Regions from separate parts of the Acetobacter sp. JWB genome, predicted to be linked through region 1. Evidence: riboswitches for the same ligand, from Rfam matches in the RefSeq annotation. Region 1 holds a riboswitch; each other region holds the start of a gene.
What was found. A riboswitch is a leader RNA that binds a small molecule or an ion and turns the genes downstream of it on or off. The one in region 1 is predicted to bind cobalamin.

Region 1 (7,685 bases):
GCAATTGTTCTTCTTCAGGTAAAGCAGCATCTGTTCCCAGCAAGGAAATTATACAGGTTCGATCAGGCGCCAGAAGAATGATCTTTTCCAGCAAAGGATGAAAAGCATGGGAAGGTGGCGCGATAAAAGGCAATCTCATGGGGCCGCCTTTTCTACACTCTCTGGCGCCTGACCACATCGCCTGAGCAGATCACGAAGTTGATTGATAACCGGGAAGACTTCCCGATTGTGATCTCCACCGAGGTCTTTCCATGCAGCCTGTTCCAGCTCGACAATCTCGCGATCTTCAAAGAAGACGCGCTCCGTGAATGCGACCAGTATTGGCCAGGCAATATCCAGTAAAAAAGGCACTTTCAGTCGTTTGATCGACAACAAACCGAAAACACGGTTGGTCAGCTCCTCACGATCCTGCGGCACATAAGAGATCCATAACTCCATCACGGGTTCCTCACTCCCTTGCGTTTCAATACGCAGGATCTGGTAAGGATATTGTGTCCTGATGGTCATGACATCCCGGTAGGCAAAATCCCGACCATCACGGCGTCTCTGGCCGTAGATCAGCGCCTCGCTCAAAGGCTGTTTGCCGCCGGTTCGTGCAAAGGTGTAGCGGGCCTCCACAAAATCCTCTCCGTGATCCATTCCGAGGAACCGAGGCTTCATTTTCCCGACCAACCGACTGTGCAAAACCTGATGATTCATATCCATCAGGTTTTCATGCATGAAACTGTAATGACAGTTCACCACCTGCCCGAAGCGCCGCGTGCGATAGCGCCTGTCTCTCACCCTTGGAAAATCAGGAAGCGCGGTCGTCGCCGCAAGAGACTGGTCTCCCATGAAAACAAAAATGAGCCCATCTTTTTCGCGGCAGGCCCAACTTTTGAGACGCAGACATTGCGCTTCGGCTGAAACATTCGGCGAAACACATTGGCCGTGCCGGTTATATCTCAGACCATGAGCAACGCAGCTTATCAGGTCACCATGGACGTTTCCTTTGCCAAGCAGAACCTGCCGATGGGCGCACAGGCCATCCAGAGCATAAGGAATGCCGCTTTTGGGGCGCACGACGACGATATGCTGTCCTGCAAACCGGACATCGATTGCCTTTTCCCGTCCCAATTCACGGGACCATGCGACAGGATACCAAAAGTTCGGATTGGTTCTGACACGTCTTAAATCAATCTGTACCACGCACGCTGAATGATCTGAAATTTGGTGAAGTTCGTTTTCCATTGCCTCGGCTTTTCAACTGGCTCAGCGCAAAGGAAACAATACAATCCCTCGTCATGGAGCATCGTGTCGTCTCTCACATTTTGTCTGAGCAAGTGTACCCGTTATCAATTATCGGACAGAATGCATGATTGTCCGGTGACTGACTCTGAAGTGTCTAACGAACTAATGCTGTTTGCAGCACAAAAGCATCATTTGTATATCGGCCAGAAATGATGGGGTAAGCCCCCCTGACCTGAAAAGAGTCCATCGCCTGATTCATCAGGAGTGACCGAGGCATGAGGCAGACAGGCATATATTCTCTCCTTCCTTCGGTCATCCCGCCCGACGGTTGGTGGCTGAGCAATGGCAGGTCTCCTGGCTCACGGATCATGGCCAACTGGTTCCAACCTTCCCGTTCCTATGAGAACAGTGGTCCACGTTCAAAGTGAACGAACCAGCGGCATACCGCCTACAGTTGCGGGAGCAGCCTCCGACTTTGCTTCCGGCCGATTGTCTGACCAGAACATAACGGAGTTCCCTATTAACCCGCTCGCGCGGGACCATTGAAGCGTTTGCTCCTGCACCATGCCGCCAAACGCATCCCACGTGCAAGCTGGAACATTCTGGAGCTGCGAAAGGCAGATATCAGTTTTTCGCATGTAGACCGAGACCGGATTGAGCTGATGCCCTGAAAACAAACATTACGCCAATCAGTTTCTGACTGCGTCTTTTCCTGAGGCAATGCAGCCACATTAGTCCATGAACAATATTGATGTATTGATGAAATCAAATCATTTCTGCTCACGGGTTCGTTCAGGCATAAAGCTACCATGACGATGACCACCACCGCCTAAAAAACTCAGAAGACAAACTTGGGGACGCCATGCCCCCGTGCCCGCATTCTGGTTTGCGGTGGAAATAGGAATGCAGAACAACAATGATTCAGGATTCGACATTCAGTATCCATCGGCTTCGTTTCGATGAAAACTATCATCCTTCCGACAGAACCCGCCTTACAACCAATTTTGCCAATCTGGCGAGAGGGAAAAGCCGTCAGGAAAACCTGCGCAATGTCCTGCGGATGATAGACAACCGGTTCAATGATCTGGCGCATTGGGATAATGCCAACAGAGATCGTTACACTCTTGAACTTGAAATCGTTTCTGTGGAGATGGATCTCGCCTTTGCAGGCAAAAGCGGTAGCTTTCCTCTGATCGAAGTCCTCTACACAACAATTGTTGATAAAAACGCCGACAAACGGATAGAGGGCCTCGCCGGAAACAGTTTTTCCTCGTACGTGCGGGATTACGACTTCAGCGTGTTGTTACCGGCTTACAATAAAGAAAAAGCCAAATTCAGTGTTCCCCATAATTATGGAGACCTACATGGAAATCTCTTTAAAAGCGTTATGAACTCGTCTGCTTACAAGCAGAATTTTAAAAAATTACCGGTTATCTGCCTCAGTGTCTCGACCAATCGCACCTATCATCGAACGGAAAATCAGCATCCTGTTCTCGGCGTTGAGTATGAACAGCGTGAATTTTCTCTGACAGACCAGTATTTTAAAAAAATGGGAATGCAAGTTCGTTATTTCATGCCGCGCAATAGTGCTGCGCCACTGGCCTTCTATTTTTTTGGTGATCTGCTGTCTGACTACTCTGCTCTTGAACTGATCAGCACCATAAGCGTGATGGAATCTTTTCAGAAAATTTACCGTCCTGAAATTTACAATGCCAATTCTGCCGCGGCTGACTGTTATCAACCGAGCCTAAAACATCAGGACTATTCCAACACCCGCATTGTCTACGATCGGGAGGAACGTACACAACTGGCGATCTCACAGGGACACTATACGGACGAGCATTTCATCAAGCCATATCACGACATTCTCGAAAAATGGTCTGCCGGTTACGTCGCCTGATCCATCAGAAATACAAGGTTACCTCTCATGAAAACACTCCTCCCCACCTCAACGGCTGGCAGCCTGCCGAAACCCTCATGGCTCGCACAGCCTGAGACACTCTGGTCCCCCTGGAAATTGCAGGGGGAAGAGCTGGTCGAAGGTAAGCAGGATGCGCTTCGCCTGACGCTGGACGATCAGAACCGTGCTGGCATTGATATCGTCAGTGACGGCGAGCAGACGCGTCAGCATTTCGTCACGACCTTTATTGAGCATCTCAGTGGTGTCGATTTCGAGAACCGTCAGACAGTCAAAATTCGCAACCGCTACGATGCGAGCGTACCATCCGTTGTCGGCGCCGTAGCGCGTGAAAAACCGGTTTTTGTCGAGGATGCAAAGTTTTTACGCACCCTGACAAAGAAACCTATCAAATGGGCGCTCCCCGGCCCCATGACGATGATCGACACGCTCTATGATGGCCACTACAAAAGCCGTGAAAAACTCGCCTGGGAATTTGCCAAAATTCTCAATCAGGAAGCAAAAGAACTGGAAGCGGCTGGTGTCAACATCATCCAGTTCGATGAACCCGCCTTCAATGTTTTCTTTGATGAGGTCAATGACTGGGGCATTGCCACATTAGAGAAAGCTATTGAAGGGCTGAAGTGCGAGACAGCAGTTCATATCTGTTATGGTTACGGCATCAAAGCCAATATCGATTGGAAAAATGCTCTTGGGGAAGAGTGGCGTCAGTATGAAGAAATCTTTCCCAAACTGCAAAAATCCAATATCGATCTGATTTCATTGGAATGTCAGAACTCCCGCGTTCCAATGGATCTGATCGAACTCATTCGTGGAAAAAAGGTCATGGTTGGCGCCATTGACGTGGCCACCAAAACCATTGAGACGCCTGAAAAAGTCGCCGATATTCTGCGAAAAGCACTTCAGTTTGTTGATGCTGACAAGCTTTACCCCTGCACCAATTGCGGTATGGCACCGTTACCGCGTGATGTAGCGCGTGGAAAACTGGATGCTCTGGGCGCAGGTGCGGAAATTGTTCGAAAAGAACTTTCGGCCGGCTAGGTAGCTCTGCGGGTTTCTATCATGGACGGCAGGACACAGGTCTTGCCCTCCATGATGCCAGAATTTCCGGAGACATCAGCAGTCTCACCACGTCTTCCGCGCTGTATAAAGCCAGCGAGAAACGCCCTCGATCCTTTATCATTTTCGTTCCAATCGGCCGAAGCTTGCCGTCACGCGTCCATCTGATACGTTCCCGACTGGAAACTCCCAAAGCATCCTGAAGAGTGGCTGGTGTGAAAGGGCGTGTGCAGATTTCCTCCACTGTCGTGATCAGTTTTCCAATATCGCGCGCTTTATTGGTCGTGGGGCACGCCATGTCCAGAATGTGCTCGAACCGACGCAGTCGTTTCCGACATTCCTGCCTTCGGCAAACAATAATCCTGTGATGTTCTGAAAGAAAATCCACAAATCGCGTCAGACGTTCGCCCTTTGAAAGGGCCAGACGTTCAGGTGCATGGAGATAAGACAGAATATCTCTGACAAGGGCATGATGTATGGGTCGTTTCACCGTTCAAACAGTATTTTGTCCAGATCAACGGAACCACGGGTTTACACAACACGGACACCCGAACTGACTTTCCTCATCAGGGATGCTGTCCTCCGGTTCATCACATCTCAGAACTGGTTCGTGCTGTGGTTTATTATCACGTGTCGTAGTGGGTGGAACTTCACCGAACAAACAAGCTTCGTCATCTTGTGTGTGATCAGGCCTCATCATCAGTTCCATAATAGAGCTTGCCAAGCTCGATCGGCGAACGCCCCTGACTGCGGCGGTGAGCATTGGTATCACGCAGGGAATAGGCGCAGCCGCAATATTCCTGCTGGTAGAACTTCTCCTGCTTGCTAATCTCGATCATTCGCGCGGAGCCCCCCCTTTGCGCCAGTTGAAATCCCAGTAGGAAAGTCCTTCATAAAGGGATACGGCGCGTTGGCCGCAGTCATTGATCTGCGCCATGTTCTTCCATCGTGAAATACCGAGTGAACTGGTCATCACCGGAAAACCATGCTCATGAGCGTAAAGCGCTGTGTGCTCGAAGCGCATATCGAAGCACATGGTGCAACGCACACCGCGTTCCGGTTCCCATTCCATGCCTTTCGCACGGGCGAACCAATTATCCCTGTCATAATCGGCATCGACGAAGGGGATGCCATGCTTATCAGCAAACCGGATGTTTTCGTCCTTGCGAAGAAGATATTCCCGCTCGGGATGGATGTTCGGATTGTAGAAGAAGATCGTGTAGTCGATACCCGATGCGGTCATGGCCTCCATCACCTCACCCGAACAGGGTGCGCAGCATGAATGGAGGAGCACCTTCCTGTGCCCATGCGGTGGAGTCAAAATCTGCCGGGGTTTCTCGTTCATCGGAGACTTCCGTTTTTTCCAAAAGGCCTGTCACATTATGAGATGCGTTCGTCTGCATCGGACGCACCCCAAGGATATGGGCAATCGCGTACGTCAGGTCAGCACGGTTCAACGTGGAGACATGAAACTCGTTAATCCCATAGGTCTGCAAGGTACGGATCTGTTCCACCGCCACCATACTGGCAACGATACGACGAAGTTCAGGATTCTTCGCCGTCCCATCGAACAGATGCCTCAACCATGCCGGGACAGTTACCCCACACACAGCCGAGAAGCGCACGATCTGCTCGTAATTTGAAACCGGCATAATGCCAGGAATGATGGGGGCAGTAATTCCGGCCGCCAGACACCGATCCAGAAAACGCAGATAAATTTCACTATCAAAGAAATACTGCGTGATGGCCCGCGTGCCCCCCGCATCAAGCTTGCGCTTGAGGTTATCCAGATCAGCTTCCGGGCTTAACGCTGTAGGATGGGTTTCGGGATAAGCGGCGACAGAAATATCGAAATCCGCGATACGACGCAGACCGGCAACAAGATCACTGGCATAGGTATAGCCACCCGGTCGCGGACTATCATCAACAGCGCCTGCGGAAGGATCGCCACGCAGGGCCACGATATGATGAACACCAGCATCCCGATAGCAACGGGCAAGATCATCTACGGCCTCGCGGGGCGCACCGACACAAGTCAGGTGGGCGGCGGGGATAAGGTCTGTATTCCGCTTCAGACGCAACACCGTGGAAAGAGTGCCGACCTGCGTGGTTCCGCCAGCCCCATAAGTGATTGAGACAGAGCGGGGTGCGAGAGGTGCCAAACGCCGGATACACTGCCAAAGTCGTTGCTCCATTGCGTCAGTTCGCGGTGGGACAAACTCGAAGGACAGAATTGGGGTTTCGGAATTACACGACAACAGTCTGTCGATACGCTTTTCCGACAGCCATGTGCTCAAAATGCCTGTCATGTCAGCCGGAAGTTCTCACCGCGTCCAACTTTTCCTTGAAAATGTCGGGAGAAAGATTGAAGCCACCGTTCGATCCACTGTGAAAGTGGTCGTGAATGTCGTTGGAGACCATGGTCTGCATCCGCATGAATGATTGATCCTTCATAGTAGAAGTTTATAAAAATGAACTGAAATGATATATTTTTATGGCTATATGAATTTCGTGCATTTATCGGACAAAACATGGGCATTCTGGAACGCAGCCATCTAACAATCATTCGGGAAGTTGCACGGGAAGGTTCGCTGACGGCTGCCGGAGCGCGTCTGAATCTGACCCAACCAGCACTCAGCCATTCTATCCGCAAGATTGAACAGCAGCTTGGTGTCAGGATATGGCGGCGGGAGGGGCGATCCCTTGTTCTTACGCAGGCTGGTGAATGGCTTTTGTCTCTGGCAAACCGTCTGCTCCCTCAGTTTGAACTGGCGGAAAGCCGTATTGAACAATTCGCAAATGGCGGGCGCGGTACATTGCGCATCGGAATGGAATGCCATCCCTGTTATCAGTGGCTTCTGAAAGTCGTTTCACCCTATCTGGAAAGATGGCCAAAGGTCGATGTGGATGTGCGACAGAAATTCCAGTTCGGCGGGATCGGCGCACTGTTCAGTAATGAAATCGATATTCTGGTGACCCCTGATCCACTTTACAAACCCGGTCTCAAATTCACACCAGTATTTGACTATGAATTGGTTCTGGCTGTCGGCCCCGAACATCCTCTTCGGAAAGCCAAATTTGTCTTGCCGGAACAACTGGCAGACGAAACATTGATTACCTATCCAGTTCCATCTGAACGGCTCGATATTTACACGCAGTTTCTGCAACCAGCGGGAATTGGACCACGGCAGCAGAAGCAGATTGAAACGACGGACATCATGCTGGTGATGGTGGCGCATGGAAGGGGCGTTGCAGCACTTCCTCGCTGGCTTGTGGAAGAATATGCCACACGCTTTGAACTTTATCCGGTGAAACTTGGCAAACAAGGCATTGCGAAACAGATATTCCTTGGTCATCGGGAAACCGATGAAGATATTAAATACCTTGAAGATTTTATAACGTTTGCTTCAGAAAGCTGATAAATTCAATTCAGAAATAATTGAGCATTCTGCGGATGGAACAGCTTACGTCGGGGTAT
Region 2 (7,685 bases), 910 kb from region 1:
CCCAGCGGCTGCAACGGCCATAGGTCGGTTTAAGCCCCACAATACCACAATAAGCAGCAGGCTGACGGATGGAGCCACCTGTATCCGTGCCTGTAGCAGCAAGGCCCAGCCCAGCAGCAACAGCAGCAGAAGACCCACCGGAAGAGCCGCCCGGTACAAGTATAGCGGAGGGATCATCCTTGCGCTTCCACGGGCTTGCCACTGGCCCGAAAGCCGAGGTGATGTTGGCAGACCCCATGGCAAATTCATCAAGATTGGTTTTGCCGAGAAAGACCGCGCCAGCTTTTAGTAGGTTGGCCGTAACTGTGCTTTCATAAGGCGGCACAAAGTTTTCCAGCATTTTGCTGGCAGCCGTGGTGCGCACACCTTTGGTGCAGAACAGATCTTTTACACCAATGGGCAGGCCATCCATAAGCCCGGCAGTGCCTGCGGCATAGCGGGCATCTGCCGCATCTGCCGCAGCCAATACGGTTTCTTCAGGCAGCACGGTAATATAGGCGTTGAGCACCGGGTTGAGGCGGGCAATGGCGTCTAGTTGGGCTTTGGCCAGCTCCCGTGCAGAAAATTTGCGGGCGGCAAGCCCTTCACGCGCTTGGGTGAGCGTCAGTCCGGTTAGCATTATTCCACCACCTTGGGTACTGTATAGAAGGGGCCAGATGTTTCTGGCGCGCAGGCCAGCAGGGCATCACGGTAGTTGCCGTCTGTTACCTTATCTTCGCGCTGGCGCAGGGTTTCTGTTTCTGTCCCCACCATGGGGGGAACGCCTTCCACATCCACTTCGGCAAGCTGGTCAATCCAGCCCAGAATACCGTTCAGCTTCTGGCGTGCGGCTTCAAGCTCATGCTCTTCCAGCCCGATACGGGCCAGTTTGGCAATGCGGCGGGTGGTCGCAAGGTCTAGCGACATGAAAGCGGACCCCTCTTTTCTTGATCTCAATAGGAAGAAAGCACCTAGCATAATCGCGCGAAAGGCAACATACCGTCCGTATGACACTGCTTAGCCTGACAGACCTTGTTGCAACCCTGCCCAGACACGCACGCCTGCTAGGGATAGACCCCGGCAAAAAGCAGGTGGGGTTAGCGCTTTCCGATGTTTCCCGCATGGTGGCCTCACCCTTTCAAACAGTAAAGCGCGGAAAATTAGGGCAAATGGCCAGCTTTATTCGTGATCTTGCTACAGAACACGAAATTGGCGGCATGGTTGTGGGAATTCCCCTTTCTTTGGATGGGTCCTTTGGGCCAGCCGCACAGGCCAGCCGAGATTGGGCGCTTGCGCTTTCGGAGCAGACAGGTTTGCCCGTGTGCCAGTGGGATGAGCGTCTTTCCTCATCCGCAGTGAATCGTATGCTTATTGATGAAGCCGATCTTTCCCGTGCGCGGCGGGCAGAAATGGTGGATCGGCTGGCTGCGGCATATATATTGCAGGCTGCGCTGGATTCTTTGCCGCGTTAAAGTGTGTTGGGCGCTGCTGCCACGGATGTGGCGTACATTTGCCATAAAGCCTTTGAATACTTACCTTTAATGATAAGGTTTTCACTTAAGAGGATGTATTTCGTGTCTAATTATTCTTTTCGGACGGCCGCTACAACTCTGCTGGGTGCTGCCATGTTTGCTCTGAGCCTGCCTGGCGCTCACGCTGAAGAAGGTGTGCTGGGCCGCGCGTGGGATAACACCCGCGAAGGGACCGAGCATGCTTGGAACAAGACCAAGGAAGGTACGAACAAGGCTTGGGAAAAGACAAGCAACGGCACAGAAAAAGTGTGGGACAAAACCAAGGACGGTTCCCGCAAAGCTTGGGACAAGACCTCCGAGGGCAGTGAAAAGGCATGGGATAAGACCAAAGAAGGCACCCATAACGCGTGGGATAAAACCCACGAAGGAACCGAAAAAACTTGGGACAAGACCAAGGAAGGTTCTCATAAAGTTTGGAACAAGACGAGCGAAGGTACGGACAAGGTTTGGGACAAAACCAAGGATGGTTCTCGCAAAGCTTGGGACAAAACAAGTGAAGGGACAGAGCGCGTTTGGAACAAAACCAAGGAAGGCACAGAGAACGCTGCGCACGATGTTGGCCGGTGGGGCCAGAAGACGTTCTCTGACGATAAAAAATAACGCTGCATAACGGCACAAAAAAGCCCGCGCTACCTTTGATGGTAGGCGGGCTTTTTTGTTATTTTTGATGGAAACAGAAAGGCTTAATGTTTGATATGTGATGCTTTACGCATTTTTAAATTGAGTAAAGCTTGAAGTAATTTGCGAAAAGATTTTTGTATTTGCAGCCAATATGCACCAAATGCTGTCATTCTGGCCTCCTGTTTTTCTTAGTCATTATTTCTAAGAATAAGCAGGAATGATGGCCTGACTATGACATTACATTTAGGGTGACTCCTTATGAATGCTATAAATTGGTAACAGAACAAAAAAGGCGACCCGGGAAGGGCCGCCTTTTTGTTTGAAATACTGCAACAAAATGCAGATCAGGCTTTTGCGTCTTCCAGTAGAATCTGTTCGATAATATCCAGACCCTCATCAACCAGTTCATCAGATGCGGTCAGCGGTGTCAGAATACGGATTGTTGCGCCCTGCACACCACATGCCAGCAAAATCAGACCTTTTTCACAGGCGCGGGCACACAGTTTGGAACCAAAACCCTTGCGCTGTTCCACACCCGCATGGCGTTCCAGAATATCAAAAGCAACCATTGCGCCCAGCCCACGCGGCATGCTGATAGGCAGCATATCTGTGCGCTTATGCCAGCTTGCAATACGGGCCTTCAGGCGTTCACCCATGTTATTGGCACGGTCAAGCAGCTTTTCTTCCTCAATAATGTCCAGCACGGCCAAACCTGCTGCACAACCCAGAGGGGCACCTGCATATGTGCCGCCCAAACCGCCCGGAGGAACAGAATCCATCAGTTCTGCACGGCCAATCACACCGGAAAGTGGAAAACCACCTGCCAGAGATTTAGCAATGCACACCAGATCTGGTTCTACGCCGGAATGTTCAATTCCAAACAGCTTGCCAGTACGGGCAAAACCACTCTGCACTTCGTCGGCAATCAGTTTGATGCCGTGCTGGTCACAAATAGCGCGAAGCTGCTTGAGCAGTGCTGTAGGGGCAACCCGGAAGCCACCTTCCCCCTGCACGGGCTCAATAATAATAGCAGCTACATTGTTGGGGGAGATATCAGCCGCAAATAGGAAGTGCAGCATTTTCAAGCTGTCTTCCACCGTGATGTCATGATTATCGGGGAAGGGGATGTGGTACACTTCACCCGGTAGCGTGCCAAAAGGTGCTTTGTAAGGCAGTACTTTACCCGTAAGCGCAGAAGCTAACAGTGTGCGGCCATGGAAGCCACCGCAGAACGCAATGACACCGTTACGGCCCGTTGCAGCGCGAGCAATTTTTACGGCGTTTTCTGTTGCTTCTCCACCCGTGGTGAAGAAAATGGTTTTGGCATCGCCAGAAAATGGGGCGCGGGCGTTCAGCTTTTCGGCCAGCTCAATATAGGCTTCGTAAGCAGAAACCTGAAAAGCTGTGTGGGTAAAGCGATCTAGCTGCTTTTTAACAGCATCCATCACTTTTGGGTGGCGGTGGCCAACGTTCAGAACGGCAATGCCGCCTGCAAAATCAACATAGCGTTTGCCTTCCACATCCCATAGTTCAGCATTTTCTGCGCGATCTGCAAAAACGGGGGTGGAGGTGGCAACACCGCGTGGCACAGCATGGGTGCGGCGGTTCAGAAGGTCTTTATTCGTGGCCATTAATACGGGCTCCCGGGAACTATGTTGCGGGCAAAGTTATTTCTGTTCCGTAAAATGTTTCACACAGGAGGGGGAGGAGATTTTTTGTTGCCTCTGTGGTGATAAAAGGTCACCGCTCTTTCAGAGCACATATACCGTTCCGCACAATGCTTAGCTGCCATTAGGGCAGAGAGGGGGTGTTCTGTGTTTCCAGTTCCACCTGTTCCAAAAGCCAGTTTCGGAATGTGATGAGGGATTTTTTCTCCCACGTGGCTGTGGACGCGCGCAGAAGATAAGCCCCCAAAGCCACTTCTCGCAGTGGGGTTTGCGTTGGTTGCACCCGCACCAGATGGCCTGTTTCAAGATCATTCCCCAGCAGGAAAATATTGCCCAAAGCAATTCCTTCTCCCGCGCGGGCAGCAGCCAGTGTGATGTGGGCCTGCCAAAGGCGCGTTGCGGCAGGCAGTTTTGTGCAGGCAACATTCTGCGCATGAAACCAAAGTTTCCATTCGGCTTCATCTTCTTCTTGCAACAAGGGTGCGCGGAGTAAATCTGCTGTTGTGCGAGGCTGTCCTCCCAGTTCTGTCAGGCAGAGGGGGGCAGCTACCGGAAAAACATCAGGCCGGGCAATAATCATGCTGCGTGTGTTGCGGGGTTCTGCTAACGGCGCATCATCTCGCACATAGCCGATATGAGCATGATTATCTGTTTCCACGCCGGTAACATGGAACGCCGTGTTGGCATCTACCGGGCGTAGCATAATTTCTAGTTGAGGATGTGCGCGCCGAAAAGTGGAAAGCCGTGGTAGCAGCCAATGGTAAGCAAAACCATGCGCACAGGTAATGGTAAGGGGCGGCGTATGGTTGCGAATATCTGCCGTAGCTGTGGCCAGTTCTTCTAATAGTGGGGTTATGCGGGAATAATAGGTGTGGCCTGCTAATGTAAGGGTGCCTGTTTCCTTATCCCGCAAAGGGGTGCCCAGAATATTTTCCAGATCTCGAATATGGCGGCTGATGGCTGCGTGATCCACACGCAGCTCTGCTGCGGCGCGTCTAATTCCGCCTGTGCGTGCAAACGCCGTAAAGGCGTTGAGCATGGCAAGAGGTGGAATGCGGTATCGTTGGTCCATAAGCCGCCAGTCAGGGGTAAAGTGTGGAGGAACTGGTGGGTTAAAATGCGGCTGCTGGCAAGAGTTATCCATGCAATTCAGGCAAAGATTGAAATGTGAGGCAAAAATAAGGTAAGGGTTGCGCCATCTTGCAACGGTCCCGCGCAAGCGGGTTTGAAAGGGAATGCCGGAGGTTCTGTATCAGAACCAAGTCGGCAACTGCCCTCGCAACTGTAGGCGGAGAGCATATTACTCCTTGGTCGCTTTAAAGTGGCAGCCACTGATGGTAGCATCGGGAAGGCTGAGTAACGTGCGATGACCCGCAAGTCAGGAGACCTGCCGTTGTTGTCTTGTTTAACCGCCGGGCGAGGGAATCGGAGGTGGATAGTGTACTATGCTTACTCCTCTGCCTTTGGCAGGTTTTTCCGTTAATTCTTCCTGTTGTTTTGCCTTCACGCTGCACGGTGAAGCGTAACAATGCCTATCTTTACAAACAGAACTTGGAAGAAATTTCCGTATTCTCTGCATTGCTTGCTTCTGGCCGGAGGTGTGTTGGGCAACTTGCCTGCCTTAGCGCATGGTGAGGAGACGCAGATTGAGCAGGATCGTCGTCGGTTAGGCAATTCTGGGCCTTTGATTGAACAGATTGACCCGGCCACGGTGCGGGATTCCCAACGCGCATCCGAAGATGCGGCTGCCGAGAAAAAGGGCGATGACACACCCGACATGAGCGACCACCTGCTGGGCAACATGTGGGGCGCGCGAGACTGGATGGCCAAACACGGTATCAGCTTTGACATTCAGGAAATAGATGAGCTGTGGGGCAACGCCACGGGGGGCTCGGCCTCGGGGGCTGATGGCGCCAGTGGATCAGGCACCGGCCCTGCCTATGATGGGGTAACCATGCCTACCCTGACAGTGGATCTGGAAAAGCTGATCGGCCTGAAGGGCGGCACGTTCAATGTCAGCGCCCTTCAGTTGCGTGGACGCTCTATCTCGCAGGATCATCTGGCCAACTTCAACCCCGTCAGCGGGTTTGAGGCCGATCGTTCCACCCGTCTGTTCGAGCTGTGGTACCAACAGTCTTTTCTGGATGGCAAGCTGGACGTCAAGATCGGGCAGCAGGATCTGGATACCGAGTTCCTGATCAGTGATTACGGGGCGTTGTATCTGAACTCCAACTTCGGCTGGCCCATGGCGCCATCGGTCAACCTGTATGCGGGTGGGCCATCCTGGCCGCTCTCTTCCCCCGCCATCCGTATCCGTTACCGTCCAACAGATAAGTTCACCTTCATGTTTGCCGCAGCGGATGATAACCCGCCGGGCAACCGCAACAACTCCTTTGGTATTCAAAACGGGGGCAACAGCGCAGACCCCACCAACCAGAATACCCATGATGAGGATGGCGCCAACTTCAACATGGGCACTGGCGCCCTGCTGATTACCGAACTGCAATATGCCCTCAACCCCCAGCCTGATGACATGTCACATGTCACCAAGGATCCCGGCCTGCCAGGTATCTACAAATTGGGTGGGTATTACGATACCGCCAAGTTCCCTGATTATCGTTACAACAATCAGGGCAAGCCACTGGGGAGTGCGGCTGACACCACGGGCATTCCGCGGTGGGATCGGGGCAACTGGATGGTCTATGGCATTATTGACCAGATGATCTGGCGGCCCTCGCTCCAGTCTCCGCAGTCTGTGGGTGTCTTTGCACGCGCCACGGGTAATGGTGGGGATCGGAACATGATCAGCTTTGCCATTGATGCGGGTATCAACCTCAAGGCTCCGTTCAAGGGGCGTGACAATGATACGGTGGGTCTGGGCTGGGGCATTGGCCGGGCTTCTTCTGGCCAGCGGCGGTATGACCGTAACTCTGGTGCGCCTGTGCAGGGTAATGAAAACCATCTGGAACTCACCTATCAGGCGCAGGTCACGCCTTGGTGGGTCATGCAGCCAGACTTCCAGTATGTCTGGCACCCCTCTGGCGGTGTAACAGACTGGACAGGTAACCGCCTCGTCGGGAACGAAGCCATCTTCGGGCTCCACTCCAATATCACTTTCTAGGGGCGGGGGAGCAGCAGGCGTGTTCGGAATGCCCTTGCTGTTAGGCTTTGTCATTCTATGATGAGGGCCGACCAAACCATGACGTTCTGTTTCAAACTCTTTTGTGCCTGCTACGGTGGGCTCTGTTAAATAAAGGATACAACATCATGAACACATCTGTTCATACAGCTATGCCGGTTGCGGCAGCGGGCCAGAGCATTCCGGTTCGCGCCATTCTGCCTTGGGCTGTTTTCGGTCTGATTGTTTCTGCACTGCTGATCTACTTTGTGGGTGCAGAGCAGGGCGCTACTTCCCTAATTTCCGGGCATGCCGTGCATGAATTTGTGCATGATGGCCGCCACCTGCTTGGTTTCCCCTGCCACTAAGGCACTAAAAGAAAGTTTTACTCATGGTTGGTCGTCTTTTAGCCCGCGGCATGGTCGCGGGCATTCTGGCTGCATTGCTTTCTTTTGTATTTGCAAAATTTTTTGGTGAACCGCAGGTTGCTTTAGCTATTGCGTTTGAAGCTGCGCAGGATGCTGCCGCAGGTGCGGCGCCAGAACCTGAACTGGTAAGCCGTAGCGTGCAGGCATCTTGGGGGCTGCTTACTGCTGTACTCATGTATGGCGCAGCATATGGCGGTATTTTTGCTATTGTTTTCGCATTTGCGTACCAACGCCTTGCAGCATTAAGCCCACGCAGCATGGCTTTGTTGCTTGCCAGTGTTGGGTTTTTAACGTTTGTGTTGATACCAGATTTGAAATATCCGCCGAACCCACCCGCAGT
Region 3 (7,685 bases), 1.2 Mb from region 1:
GCAAAGTTACGCAAACCGGCATGAGCCAGCACATCATCGGGCAAACTATGGGCGTGCACCACAAAGCCATTGGCCTCATACACCACGGCTATGGGGTCTGATAGTTGGCGGGTGGTAGCAAGTTCCGCCAACCGGGCTTGAAATGCCGCTACAAGCTGCCGTCCGCGTTCGGGGTGCCCCACCGCATTGGCAACTTGCATGATCTGGTCTGGAATATCCGCCAAGGAGGATGCGGGGGAAAGCGTAAGCACTTTGGCCCCTACCTCCTTTGCAGCCCGCACAGCCAAGCGGGCTGTAAAGCGGCCTGCCAGCACCACATCTGGTTTGGCGGCCAACACTGTTTCCGCCGTGGATTGCAACACCGGCACGTCCTGCGCCTGCTGGCACAACACAGATTCCGTGCAATCCCGCGCCAAAGTGGAAAGACCTATAATATCCTTGTGGTCTGCCAACATAAGGGCAAGCTGATCTGTGCACAGGTTAAGCGATGCCACACGCTCTGCCCGTGCTGCCCCCGGCGCAGGCACCGCAAGGGCTGCACCCAGTACACACATACCCACCCGGCGGAGGATTACGGAAAGCTGCATCAGTAATTCAGCGTAAAGCCGCCATAGCCTGCGCGGCCGGGCTGAAGGTAGCCTATGGGGCTTTCATACTGGCGGTTCAGCAGGTTATCTGCCCGCGCAAACACTGTTACATAGCGGTTGATTTTATAACTGGCCGCCAGATCTATGGTGAAATATCCGTGATCTTTACCGCATGTGCTGCAATACTGGTACGTATCGGAAATAACAGGCACATCACGCGCGCCGCTGACATACAGAATATTGCCCGAAAGCGAGAGCCCATCCACCGGCTGCCATGTGGTGTTGAAATTGAACTTGTGCTGCGGGCGGCGTTGGAGTTCTTGCCCGGTAGAGGCATCTCGCGCGTGGGTCCATGTATAGTTCAGGTTGAAATCCAGCGTATCCAGCGCTTTCCAATCCAGATACGCTTCCACGCCATACATGCGGGCACGGGCGACGTTATTGTAGGAATAGGTGGAGTAATAATTTTCGTAAGAACTTACGGACTGGATAAGGTTGCGCACGTGGTTTTCATACCATGTGGCCCCAAAATGCAATTTGTCATGCGCCAAGGTTTGTTCTACGCCCACATCATACCCTATCAGGCGCTCGGCCCGCAGGTTGGGGTTCCCCTTTTCTGCATAGCTGGTGGAAATCTGGTTGGCAAAAAGCTGATACAATGAAGGGCCATGAAAGCCACTGCCTGCACTGGCCTTGATAACCGTGCCGCTGTGCGGAATATGAATGGCCGGAGCCACGCGCCACGTCACATAATTGCCGTAGCGGGAATTGGCGTCATACCGGATATTGGCCGCACCATATAAAATCTTGTTCCAGTTACCCTGATACTGCCCATACCCTGCCGTGGTATCCATGCCCGCACTGGTGCTGAACGGCGTGGAAGATGGCGCGCTATTTCCTTGGTTGGAATTAAACGTGTCATGAAAATGCTCTGCCCCCACAAGCAGAGATCCGTATTTATCCAGATTGACGGTGCCGTGCCAGTCTATCTTGATACGGCTGGTGCGGTAATATGTGGGATCATACTGCAAGGCATCGCCTTCCAGCGTGGTGCCGGTTTCTGTCCAGCTTCTGCGGCCTGTCATATACCCCAGACCAATGACCTGATCGAACCTGCCACCAAATGAGGACAAATGCGCCGTGCCCCGCACAATGGCCTGATTTTGCGTGGTATGTTCACGCTCGCTGCTGACATCACCGTAATATCCCAAGCGGCTGTAATATTCATCTTCCATATTATAGCTGCTGTAGGTGTGCAGATTGCTCTGGATCAGCCGGGCCGTTAGCCCCAGATCAAAATTATGCGTCACATCATAGCCAAGGCGAATATTGGCGGAGCGGTTATCGTTTCTATCCCCCCGGTGGCGCTGCTCCTTATCTGCGCCAAAATAGCGCCCGATATAACGCGGGATTTCATGAAAGCCATCCTGCCGGTAATGAGAAAGCTCTACATTGTAATGGAACTTTCCCTTACTGCCGCGCGCGCCCATAACCTGATTAAACGTGCCGTAAGATCCACCTTCTACCCGCACAAAAGGGGTGAACCTGCCCTGCCCTTGCGCGGTGGTTATATCAATCACCCCGGCCATGGCATCCGCCCCGTACAGGCCACTTTGCGGCCCGCGCAAAATTTCTATGCGGCCCATGCCATCGGTTACAAACTGCGCGGCATCAAACGCACCAGAAGTGGAGCTGCCATCGTTAATATCCATGCCATCCAGCCGCACTTTTACCTCGTTGGCATTGTTGCCACGCATAAAAATAGAGGTGGTGCCCCCAAAACCGCCCGAACGCACCACATTCAGCCCCGGTTGGCGGGCCAGAATATCTGTTAACGTGCGGCGCTGCTGGGTGAGTATCTGCTTTTCTGTCACGATCGTCATGGCCGTGCCAATTTCATCTGCCCGCATGGGCCGCCGTGCGGCACTAACCGTAATGTAATCCGGGTACGCCTGTGCGCTGCGCGCTTGCACAGCTTGCGTGCCCTCCACCCCGGCCAAAACAGGCGCATTTTGTGGCGCCGGAACGGTGGTAGCTGGTGTTGCTGCCGCCTTGGTGGCAACAGTATTTTTGCCCGTTGATGTGGCGGGGGTTGGGGCATCTGCCGCCCAAACGGCGGTGGTTTCTACCAGCAGCAAAGATGAGCCGGTAAGCAAAAGGGTTTTAAGGCGCATGGCTTTAGGCAATCTCGCGGTTTAACAGCGTTGCCACGAGACCTGGCCCGGCTTTTTCCACCACAGGGGCACAAACCACCCCATAGGCTGACCGCTAGCCCAACCTGCCAGCACACCCCGGCTGACATGCCCCGTCTGCAACTGTGTGCTGATGGCAGGTCTCCTGGCTTGCGGTTTTTTCGGTTGTGGCACCCCTTCCCGGAAAGGTTTGTTCCAGTGGGCCAGCGCGTAAGGCGCTGTGCGTGCACATCCATGCCGCTTACAGTTGCGGGGACAGCCCGGGAATATCGCAAAACCATTGCAGGCAACGGCGCGGGCACCCGGTTCCCTTTTCATTCCCCTAAGGGGAAACCATCATGCGGTGTGGTTTACAGGCTGGAGGTGGCTTGTCAACAAAAGCACGCCACGTTTGGCAGGCGGGCTTTAGGCCTCCCGCGGGAGGCGCTGAGACTGCGAGCGGATCACCTGCTCCTCATAATCCAGTTCCTGCTGGAGCTTCCATTCTGTTTGGTCATTGATCTCTCTGCGCGATGTCATATCTCGCATGGCCTGCCGTTCTGCCCGCAGCAATTGCAGGCGCAGGGCCAGATCCATACGCGCATGGCGCAATGCCCGGTTACGATCCAGCGGCGTAATGCGCGGCGTTTCATCCTCCTCTTCCAACCGGCTGTGATACAGTTGGTAGAGGCGGTCTATCACCTCCTGACGCAGGGCTTCATCTGCGGCACCTTGCCCCTCCGGCTTAGCCAGTGCTGTGCCCTTTGGGTTGGGCGCAGGCGGCTGCGTGCGCGCTTTTGTAAGCACTGCAAGGGCTGCGCGTATCAGTTTTTGGCGGGCCATGTTTTCTTCCTGCGCATTCTTATCCACCGTTTCGTGCGGTAAAAAACGCAGGCACAGAGGAATGAACACACTGGCCGCCAGCAGGGAAAGCACAATTACACCTGTAGCCGCCACCACCACGGCATCGCGCATGGGAAAGGCATCTGTGCCATCCGCTCCTTCTGGCAGAGAGAGCACAGCCGCCAGCGTAACGGCCCCGCGCACCCCGGCAAATGTCAGCAACAAGCTGCCTGCAAAGCCCGTGGGTTCAAACGGCAGGCTGCCAATACGCGCCACCACCCAACGGCCAAAAACGGATGTCCATACGCCTGCAAACCGCATGGCCAGCATAATGGCGTATATTTGCACCACAAACAGGCTAACCTGCCACAAAGCCACATCGTATTTATGGCCCAACGCCACGCCATGTTGCAGCAATTCTGGCAACTGCAAGCCCAGAAACAAAAAGATAAGCGCGTTAAAAACGTAGCTGACAATGTTCCATACGGTTGTGGCCTGTAGGCGGGTAAAGGTGGCGGTATCCTCTATCATACCGGAAAGTTTAAGCACCATGCAGCCTGCCACGGCGGCCAGAATGCCCGAACATTCCACCGCTTCCGCCGCTGCGTACATTAAAAATGGCAAGAGCAGCACAAAGATGATTTGGGATTGCGAATCATCATACCCACGACGCACCAGCACGCGGTTAAGCTTAACAGTCAGCCATGCCACCGCAGCGCCCACCAGCAAGCCGCCCAGCGCCACCATTAAAAACGTGCCAAAAGCCTGCCTGTAAGAGAACTCCCCCGTAAGGGCATCGGCCATGGCAAAGCGAAAGCACACAAGGCCGGAGGCATCGTTAAACAGGGCCTCACCAGATAAAATCTGCAACAACCGATTGGGAACTTTGCGCCCTTCAATAAGGCTGGAAACAGCTACCGTATCTGTGGGGGAAAGCGCTGCCGCCAGCGTAAAACAGATGGGCAAGCCCAGTTCTGGCACAATCCAATGAATAGCATAGCCACATACCAGCGTGCTGATAACCACAAGCCCAAAGGCCAAAAAGAGAATGGGGCCGCGCAGTTCTGAAAACTCACGCAATGGCATGCGGAATGAATCTGCAAACAGCAAAGGCGGCAGAAATACAAACATGAACATATCTGGCTGCAAGCTGACATGCATGCCCGCCAACGCCGCAAACACACCCAGAATGATAAGAACAACCGGCTGCGGAACCTTCTGTTTAAACAGGGCAACAAGCAGGCTGCTAACTGCCGCCAGCAAAAGCAGCAACAGAATGTTTTCTATGGTTAACATGGCTTGCGCTCTTTGGGCGTGTTTAGGCGTTTATGCAACGGGCATTCTGCACATACACGCCACCTTTACGGAGCGGCGGAAACAGGGCGTAAAACCTGCTGGCGCACCAGTTCCTCCAGCCATGCGGCAAACACCTGCACCCGCATGGAAAGATGCCGCCGGTGTGGATAAAGCAACGCCATAGGCAAAGGGGCCGCGCACCATTTGGGCAGCACTTTTACCAACTGGCCGGTATGCAGGTAAGAGCGCACATCGTACGCGGGTATTTGAATCATCCCCAACCCAGCCAGCGCACAGGCTATAAGGGCTTCTGCACTGTTTACTGTTACACGGCCCGGTATATCCAGCGTGTGGGTTAGGCCGTTTTCTTCCCACTCCCATTGTTCCACGCGGCCATTCTGGGGGGAGGCATAATTTACGGCCTCGTGCCCATGCAGCAGGTCTGCCGGGCATTGGGGTACGCCATGCTGATGCAGATATGCCGGGCTGGCCACGTTTATCAGCTTTAACTCCCCCATACGGCGGGCAATCAGGCCGGAATCCTGCAAAGGGCCCACGCGCAGCACACAATCCAACCCTTCTTCCACCAGATTAACGGCCTTGTCCGTTACCCCCAGTTCCACCGAAAGGCCGGGATATGTTGCCAGAAAATCGGGCAATGCCGGAGCCACTATCAGCCGCCCAATGCGGCCGGGCATGTTAACGCGCAATACGCCTTGCACGGCACTTTCGCTCTGGCGGAACAGATTTTCTGCTTCCTCCACATCCGCCACAAGGCGCAGGCAGTGTTCGTAAAACGCGGCGCCATCTGGCGTGGGGGCAACGGAGCGGGTTGTGCGCGTTAACAGACGTGCACCCACACGGCTTTCAAGCTGTTGCACTGCGGCAGACACACTAGAGCGCGGCATGCCCAAGGTTTCTGCCGCATGGGTAAAACTGGCGGCCTCCACCACACGGGCAAAAATCCGAAAAAGATCTATTCTATCCATACACGTTAGCCTTGTGGTGGCTGCCTTATTGTTCGGTAAATCTGGCAAGTGTTGTCAGAACATACTGCTTTATCCGGCTATTGTAGCTGATACGATGACAATAGAAAAACGGGGGCCACCATCCATCGCCCCCTCGATCATGCAAGGGAGCAGCCAACATGGTAGATCACAGCATTAAAGGCAAAACTGTTCTAATAGCCGGTGGGGCCAAAAATCTGGGCGGGCTGATTGCGCGGGATCTGGCGGAACATGGCGCAAAAGCCATTGCCATCCATTACCACAGTGCAGCCAGCAAGGCAGAAGCAGATGCCACGGTGGCTGCGGTAAAAGCCGCAGGCGCACAGGCCGCAGCTTTTCAGGCAGACCTTACGCAGCCAGATGCTGTTGCCAAACTGTTTGCAGATACCAAAGCCGCTTTTGGCGCGCCAGATATTGCCATTAACACCGTGGGCAAGGTGCTAAAAAAGCCGATTGCAGATACCACGGATGAAGAATTTGATTCCATGTTCGCCATCAACACCAAGGTGGCGTATCAGTTTATCCGTGAAGCTGGGAACCATCTGGCAGATAACGGTAAGCTGCTCACACTCGTCACATCTCTGCTGGGGGCTTACACGCCGTTTTATTCCACCTATGCGGGTTCCAAGGCTGCGGTAGAACACTTTACCCGTGCGGCCTCCAAGGAATATGGCGCGCGTGGCATTTCTGTTAACGCCATTGGCCCCGGCCCCATGGATACACCGTTCTTTTACGGGCAGGAAAGTGCAGATGCCGTGGCTTACCACAAAACGGCAGCAGCGCTTTCTCCCTTCAGCAAAACGGGCCTGACAGATATTGAAGATATTGCCCCGTATGTGCGCTTTATTGTTTCTGAAGGCTGGTGGATGACGGGCCAGACCATTCTGGTAAACGGCGGTTACACCACAAAATAACATCTGCCTTGTGCCCGTAGGCACAACGGTATGCGCAAGGAGGCCACGTGTTGCATGTGGCCTCTTTTTTTATGCCTTACTCTGTGCGCAAAGCTGTTGCGCGTGTGCAACAGCCCACAGAAAGCTGCACGCACACGGCTCATTCCTATTGTAATGTTATACTATTACATAATACATGCTGCGCCCTCCGCCACACTCAACCAAGGCAGCACACAGCATGATGGTTCGATCAGCCGCTCTTCTTCTCTGCTCCACTGTTTTAACTGCTCTGGGCAGCAGCATGGCCCTGGCTGAAACCACAACGTCTACAACAGAAACAAAGCAGCAGAAGCCCTCTGAAACAAAACCGCAAAGCGTAAAAGTAATTGCGCATGACAAGAACGATGCCGAACAGGTAATTGTTACCGCGCATCTGGACCGCATGCGTTCAGAGCTTTCGCCCTCCACCGGGGCCACTGTGCACAAGTTCAGCCGGCAGGCGCTGGAAACCATTCCGGGGGCCGATAACGCACCACTTAACCAAGTGCTTTTGCAAGCCCCCGGCGTAGCGCAGGACAGTTATGGCCAGATCCATGTGCGTGGAGACCATAACGAGGTGCAATTCCGTTTGGATGGCGTGCAATTACCGGAGGGGCTGAGTGTGTTCGGGCAGGCGTTGATGACGCGCTTTGCCGATAACATGTCCCTCACCACCGGTGCGCTGCCCAGCCAGTTTGGGTTTTTGCAGGCGGCTGTGGTGGATATCAACACCAAGAACGGCACCACCAATTCTGGCGGCAATCTCTCACTTTACGGCGGGGCGCGAGATTATTTTTTCCCTTCCCTGCAATATGGTTTTCATAAAGGGAAGTGGGATTTCTTTGCCAC

Region 2: another riboswitch for cobalamin. It lies ahead of DS739_RS12315 (carbohydrate porin); the one in region 1 lies ahead of DS739_RS08045 (Rieske 2Fe-2S domain-containing protein).
Region 3: another riboswitch for cobalamin. It lies ahead of DS739_RS02265 (TonB-dependent siderophore receptor); the one in region 1 lies ahead of DS739_RS08045 (Rieske 2Fe-2S domain-containing protein).

The regions. Positions count from the first base shown of each region.
Region 1 covers NZ_CP030871.1:1,696,409-1,704,093, forward strand. The annotation lists gene DS739_RS08040 (hypothetical protein) at 1-139, opposite strand, end outside; gene DS739_RS08045 (Rieske 2Fe-2S domain-containing protein) at 136-1,230, opposite strand; cobalamin riboswitch at 1,557-1,789, opposite strand; gene DS739_RS14575 (hypothetical protein) at 1,773-1,901, shown strand; gene DS739_RS08050 (DUF1852 domain-containing protein) at 2,147-3,130, shown strand; gene DS739_RS08055 (methionine synthase) at 3,158-4,189, shown strand; gene DS739_RS14170 (hypothetical protein) at 4,209-4,697, opposite strand; partial or broken gene DS739_RS14645 (epoxyqueuosine reductase QueH) at 4,894-5,552, opposite strand; gene metF (methylenetetrahydrofolate reductase [NAD(P)H]) at 5,464-6,516, opposite strand; gene DS739_RS08070 (LysR family transcriptional regulator) at 6,739-7,626, shown strand.
Region 2 covers NZ_CP030871.1:2,604,315-2,611,999, reverse strand. The annotation lists gene gatA (Asp-tRNA(Asn)/Glu-tRNA(Gln) amidotransferase subunit GatA) at 1-619, opposite strand, end outside; gene gatC (Asp-tRNA(Asn)/Glu-tRNA(Gln) amidotransferase subunit GatC) at 619-906, opposite strand; gene ruvX (Holliday junction resolvase RuvX) at 987-1,451, shown strand; gene DS739_RS12330 (endoglucanase) at 1,455-2,111, shown strand; gene gabT (4-aminobutyrate--2-oxoglutarate transaminase) at 2,477-3,763, opposite strand; gene DS739_RS12320 (LysR substrate-binding domain-containing protein) at 3,924-4,871, opposite strand; cobalamin riboswitch at 4,989-5,209, shown strand; gene DS739_RS12315 (carbohydrate porin) at 5,328-6,920, shown strand; gene DS739_RS12310 (CbtB-domain containing protein) at 7,067-7,285, shown strand; gene DS739_RS12305 (CbtA family protein) at 7,309-7,685, shown strand, end outside.
Region 3 covers NZ_CP030871.1:475,403-483,087, reverse strand. The annotation lists gene DS739_RS02270 (ABC transporter substrate-binding protein) at 1-587, opposite strand, end outside; gene DS739_RS02265 (TonB-dependent siderophore receptor) at 587-2,761, opposite strand; cobalamin riboswitch at 2,897-3,132, opposite strand; gene DS739_RS02260 (Na+/H+ antiporter) at 3,185-4,897, opposite strand; gene DS739_RS02255 (LysR family transcriptional regulator) at 4,963-5,886, opposite strand; gene DS739_RS02250 (SDR family oxidoreductase) at 6,045-6,818, shown strand; gene DS739_RS02245 (TonB-dependent receptor) at 7,036-7,685, shown strand, end outside.